2 linked regions of the Aliamphritea ceti genome follow. The main gene of each other region encodes a partner of the protein of the gene in region 2 in a complex. Links are inferred from orthologs where the notes say so. Each region holds a gene or a part of one and is shown on either strand. Other genes may lie near its edges.

Evidence for each region.
Region 1: the proteins of trxB (region 2) and trxA are in contact, whole or in part, in a crystal structure (PDB 1F6M), measured with the Escherichia coli proteins. The link is inferred for Aliamphritea ceti from one-to-one orthologs.

Annotation. Positions count from the first base shown.
Region 1 is NZ_AP025282.1:4,759,104-4,762,123, forward strand. Bases 145-3,020 are described here. They hold trxA (thioredoxin TrxA), read right to left. Parts: upstream 1,807-3,020; coding sequence 1,483-1,806; downstream 145-1,482. Other genes in these bases: rho (transcription termination factor Rho), read right to left, coding at 145-1,263; ppx (exopolyphosphatase), read left to right, coding at 2,037-3,020. Outside these bases: more of rho, read right to left, coding at 4-144. UniProt on the Escherichia coli protein: Participates in various redox reactions through the reversible oxidation of its active center dithiol to a disulfide and catalyzes dithiol-disulfide exchange reactions.
Region 2 is NZ_AP025282.1:2,898,076-2,901,386, reverse strand. The notes cover bases 324-3,104. They hold trxB (thioredoxin-disulfide reductase), read right to left. Parts: upstream 2,298-3,104; coding sequence 1,350-2,297; downstream 324-1,349. Other genes in these bases: OCU49_RS23740 (DNA translocase FtsK), read left to right, coding at 2,643-3,104; aat (leucyl/phenylalanyl-tRNA--protein transferase), read right to left, coding at 559-1,269; OCU49_RS13355 (arginyltransferase), read right to left, coding at 324-562. Also shown: more of OCU49_RS13355, read right to left, coding at 1-323; more of OCU49_RS23740, read left to right, coding at 3,105-3,311.

The sequences.
Region 1 (3,020 bases), 1.9 Mb from region 2 along the record:
TTATCAGGAACGTCTCATAGACAAGAAGAATTCGTCATTTGTCTTGAAGTCTTTCAGCTTATCGAGCACAAACTCGATCGCTGCGGAGTCTTCCATCGGATCCAGAAGTTTACGCAGAATCCACATACGTTGCAGCTCATCTTCGTCCGTCAGCAAGTCTTCACGGCGGGTGCCAGAACGACGAATGTTGAAAGCAGGATAAACGCGCTTTTCAGCAACTTTACGGTCCAGATGTACTTCAGAGTTACCGGTACCTTTAAATTCTTCGAAGATAACTTCATCCATCTTCGAACCGGTATCAACCAGAGCCGTTGCAATGATTGTCAGGCTACCGCCCTCTTCAATATTACGTGCAGCACCGAAGAAACGCTTAGGACGCTCAAGTGCATGCGCATCAACACCACCGGTCAGTACCTTACCGGATGAAGGAATAACCGTGTTATATGCACGAGCAAGACGGGTGATGGAATCAAGCAGGATAACCACGTCTTTCTTATGTTCAGTCAGACGCTTTGCCTTCTCGAGCACCATTTCAGCTACCTGAACATGGCGTGACGGTGGCTCGTCGAAAGTAGATGCAACCACTTCACCACGAACTGTACGCTGCATCTCTGTTACTTCCTCAGGACGCTCATCAATCAGCAGTACAATCAAATGTGTTTCAGGGTTATTCCGGGTAATGGAGTTAGCAATGTTCTGCAACATCAGTGTTTTACCCGCTTTAGGCGGTGACACCAGCAAGGCACGCTGACCTTTACCCATAGGGCATACAAGATCGATAACACGGGCAGTCAAATCTTCAGTACTGCCGTTACCCAGTTCCATTTTCAGACGGTCCTGAGCAAACAGTGGCGTCAGGTTTTCAAACAGAATCTTGTTCTTAGCATTTTCAGGCTTATCAAAGTTGATCTTATCAACCTTCAGCAATGCAAAGTAACGCTCGCCGTCCTTCGGAGGACGAATCTTGCCTGAAATAGTATCGCCGGTGCGCAAATTAAAACGACGGATCTGACTCGGAGAAACGTAAATATCGTCAGGACCAGCCAGATAAGAGCTGTCCGCAGAACGCAAGAAACCAAATCCATCTTGTAATATTTCCAGCACGCCATCGCCGTAAATATCTTCACCACCTTTAGCATGACGCTTAAGTATGGCAAAAATAACATCTTGTTTGCGGGAGCGGCCCAGGTTATCCATTCCCATTTCTTTCGCTATATTTAACAGCTCAGAAACGTTTTTCGTTTTCAGTTCGGTAAGATTCATAATGTATGAGTAGAAGGACGTAGCCACGTTGAGAAAGAACGCTGGAGAAATCGTTCAGACTAGATTGAATTGATTAAGAGAACCGGAATCAGACAGTAATTCCAGTAATAAGGAGTCACAACTATAATCGCTTGTTTACGGTTAGTCCAGCATTCAGAGCGCAAACTTTATACAGCTCGGAGGAAAGGAAACCAACCGTAAACAATAGCAATTCGACGCTTACAGACTTGTCTCGATAAAGCCTGCTAACTGAGATTTAGACAGAGCACCAACTTTGGTCGCTTCAACATTACCATCTTTGAAAATCATCAGAGTAGGAATGCCACGAATACCAAACTTAGGTGGCGTTTCACTGTTTTCATCAATGTTGAGTTTGCAGACTTTAAGCTTACCATCGTATTCTTTTGCAATCTCTTCCAGAACTGGCGCGATCATTTTACATGGTCCGCACCACTCAGCCCAATAGTCCACCAGTACCGGTGCTTCAGACTTGAGAACATCCTCTTCAAAGGATGCGTCGGTTACATTGATAATATCACTCATAAAAAGCCTCGCAGGCAGATTCGCGTCAATAAATAATTGCCTCGATAATACCATTCAAAACGAACAAATGTGAATACCGTATACCCCTACAATGCCCTACAGCCGACATCTAGTGATCTCCGGCAGCTATATATCAATAGATATTAATCCCACATTGCCTAAATACTCACATCTAAAAAAGTTTTTGTTAAACTGACTGGCAACGTAATAGTTATTGGATACATGCCAGCATGCCGCAGGATAATGCTTTAATAGCCAGCCAGGATACTTTACTGGCAGCTATTGACCTCGGATCGAACAGTTTTCACATCGTCATTGCTAAGCTCGATCAGGGTGAACTGTTACCAATTGATGTTTTATCAGAAAAAGTACAGCTAGCCGCCGGATTAGATAATAACAATCGACTAAGCGAAGAAGCCCAGCAAAGAGGTCTCGCATGCCTGCAACGCTTTGCTGAACGCATTAAATGCCTGCCTGCAGGCGCTGTTAGCGCAGTTGCAACTAACGCGCTGCGTGAAGCGACAAACAGTCGGGAATTCATTGTTAAAGCCGAAACCATTTTAGGCCGCTCTATCGAAGTTATCGCCGGCATAGAAGAAGCCCGCCTTATCCACCTGGGCGTAGAACACACACTTGCTGCAGATTCCGGCTCACGCCTGATAATCGATATTGGCGGCGGCAGTACAGAATTAATAATTGGTGAACGTTTTGAGCCATTGCAACTGGAAAGCCTTGAAATGGGCTGCGTCAGTTTCAGTAAGCGTTATTTCAAAGATGGCGTTATTAATGAGAAAAACTTCCAGCTCGCTGTATTCGGCGCCCTGCGTGAATTATTGTCGATAAAACGTCGCTATAGAAGTCAGGGCTGGCAGCACTGTGTTGGCTCTTCAGGGACAGCTAAAGCAATACGTCAGGCGTGCATAGAATCCGGATACAGCGATAACGCAATCACAGCAAAAGCACTCAAACTTCTGCGTCAACGTATTCTTGAATTTAGTCATGTTGATGAGATTTCAATCCCCGGTATTAAAGAACAGCGAAAAGCGGTCATTGCCGCTGGCATAGCAATTTTATCGGCAGCATTTGAATCCTTAGGCATCAAAGAAATGCATATTTCACAAGGCGCATTACGTGAAGGGCTCCTATATGACATGACCGGAAGATTGCATCATGAAGATGTACGTGAGCGCAGCATCAATGCATTTATGCAGCGC
Region 2 (3,311 bases):
TTGCATAGCTGCCCAGGCTGCGACGGGTATGTTGAGGGTCGAAAAATGTATAAATCGCAGATAACCCCTGCAACAAATCATCAATGACAGCTATGCCGATGAGCTGATTGTCTGGCAGGCGGAATTCTATAAAGCAGCCTTGTTGCTGGCTCTCAACCAGGAAGGTACTGAACTGACTTTGGCTGGGGGGGAACATGTCGCCGTCTGCATGTCTGGCTTCAATGTAGCTAGCGTATAGCTGATAGTATTCGTTGGTGTATTGTGGCGTTACCTGAGTAACCAGTAAGTCTTTATTGCGGTTCCAGATGCGTTGCTGACTTTTACTGCGGTGAAATTCACGGACTGGAATGCGTACTGAAATACAGGCCTGGCAATGGTTACAGTAAGGGCGGTAGATGTGCTTACCACTGCGCCTGAAACCAAGGTCAGACAGCTGGCTATAGGCGTCTGTGGCAATGATTTCATGAGGGTCCACAAACAGTGTTTTTGCCTGTACGCCGTCCAGATAGCTGCATTCGTGTTCCGGCGTAGTATAGAAGTGTAACGTTTTCAGATTCGTCACGTGTTACTCACTATATCGTCTGTCGCTATATCAAATTGCCAGAGATGATTGCAGGGGGTATCCAAATAGCGATCAAGGTAACCTTTAAATTCCGCTCTGGGGATAACCTCAGCTCCCAGGCTAGCCAGATGATCGTTATAAACCTGGCAGTCAATTAAAGCATAGCCCCATTTTTGCAGTTGTTTAGCAAAATACGCGTATGCAATTTTAGAAGCGTCGGTACTGTAGCTAAACATCGATTCACCAAAAAACAGCTTACCGATAGCTATGCCGTAAAGGCCGCCAGCTAATTCCCCATTGATTCTGACTTCAACTGAATGTGCGTGCCCCAGCTTGTGTAAATTGATATATGCCTGCTGGATCTCTTCTGTGATCCAGGTTTCCGGTTGTCCGGGCCTTGGTTCGGCACAGGCTTTAATGACAGCGGCGAAATCGCTATCAAAGCTAATTTCAAAATCGCCACGACGAATGCGCTTGCGTAAACTTTTCGATATATGAATGCTGTTAGGGTGCATGACGCAGCGGGGGTGTGGTGACCACCATAAAATCGGTTCGTCATCGGCAAACCAGGGGAATATTCCCTGACGGTATGCGCTTAACAGGCGCTCGGGACTCAGGTCTGCACCTGCGGCCAGCAGTCCGTTTGGGTCATCCAGTGCTTCTTCAATTGATGGGAAGCTGCATTCAGGGGTAAGCCAGGGGATCATGGTTGTGAATATATGTCCTGATGAAAAATAACGGCGTCATGTAAGACGCCGTTAATGTATAGCAGAATAGTGCTTAAGCGTCAGTTATCTAAGAAGGTTTCAGCGTCCAGAGCGGCCATGCAACCAAAGCCAGCAGATGTGACAGCTTGTCGGTAAACGTGATCTGCTACATCACCGGCAGCAAATACACCTGGTATAGATGTTTGTGTAGCATTGCCGTTAGTGCCGGAATTGATTTTCAGGTAGCCATCTTTCATGTCCAGCTGATCATCAAAAATACCGGTGTTCGGCTGGTGGCCTATTGCGATAAATGCACCTTCAAGCTCAAGGTCCTGGGTGGCATTATCCAGTTTGTTTTTAATACGGATGCCGGTTACGCCCATATCATCACCCAATACTTCGTCCAGCGTGTTATTCCAGATAATGTTGATATTGCCGTTTTCGGCGCGGTCAAAAATTTTATCCTGCAATATTTTCTCAGCACTGAAGCTGTCGCGGCGATGAATGATAGTGACTTCTGAGGCGATGTTAGACAGGTATAATGCTTCTTCAACAGCTGTGTTGCCACCGCCGATAACGGCGACTTTTTTGCCGCGATAGAAAAAGCCGTCGCAAGTTGCGCAGGCGCTGACACCTTTGCCCATAAATGCTTCTTCAGAAGGCAGGCCAAGATATTTCGCTGATGCGCCAGTAGCAATAATCAGAGCGTCGCAGGTGTACTCGCCCATATCACCAATCAGGCGGAAAGGGCGTTGTGTAAGCTCAGTAGTGTGAATGTGGTCAAACAATACCTGAGTTTCAAAGCGTTCAGCGTGTGCCTGCATGCGCTGCATCAGTTCAGGGCCCTGTACGCCATCCACATCTCCGGGCCAGTTATCGACATCAGTAGTGGTTGTCAGCTGGCCGCCAGCCTGCATGCCGGTGATAACAACCGGGTTGAGGTTTGCTCGTGCAGCATAAACGGCTGCAGTGTAACCGGCAGGACCGGAACCAAGGATGATAAGACGGTGATGTTGTACGTCGCTCATAAAAATATCCACTCAGATAACTGGGTAACAGCCAGTGTTCGTTCTATTGGAGGCCAGGCGAAAAGGTATATATCAATAGTCGAGCTATTGATGTGCCTGGTAGCTATAACCGGTCGTTATGCGTTAGTCATGCATATGCTGATCCGGGAGCAAAAAATCTGGCATTAAATCAGTGGCCTATTATGCCTGTTTTCGATTTTGAGACAAATTCTCTGTTATGAATTTCGTCGGATAAGATAAAACATCTGTTTAAGCGGGAATTTATTGGCGCAGGCTGTGGGGCTGAAGGCGCAATTATGCTATTTTCCCGGTATATGTTTTATGTTTGTGTGTGAGGGAATTTCGTTGAGTCAAAACAATCAGTTAAGCACCGAATCTTTTACTGATCTTGTGGCCCGGGTGATGAAAGAGGGCGGCATCATACTATGGATTGGTTTAGCTGTTTTTATGCAGTTAGCAATGTTTGGCTATGACAGACGTGATTCCGGCTGGTCGCATTTAGGCTATCAGCCAGAGGCGCGAAATTTTACCGGTCAGACCGGTGCCTGGCTTGCCGATCTGTTGTTTTCGATGCTGGGCGTTGCTGCCTGGATTCTGCCACTAATGTTGATATATCCCGCGGCTAAGTTTTTCTTTCGCAAACAGATTACGCTGGTTGACGCGATTCCTTTTGTCATGGTTCGTCTTGTTGGTGCGGTCTTATTATTATGTTGTTTAGCAACACTGGCTGCGACGCATCTTTCTAACGCAGGTGATACCTTGCCATTCAGTATGGGGGGCGTCATAGGTCAGGCAGTTTCAGATTTAACCGTTAGTCTGTTTAGTCTGGTTGGCGGTTCAGTTGTTTTGTGGACCATATTGCTGTTTGCGTTGACGCTGTTTCTTGAAGTTTCATGGGTATCTGTTTTAGAAGGAATGGGGCGTTCAGCACTGAATCTTGTCGATAAGGTAATGGGGCGAGATGTTGATTATGATGATACTGACGTTGCTGCCGAAGAACTGACTGCCGAGCTG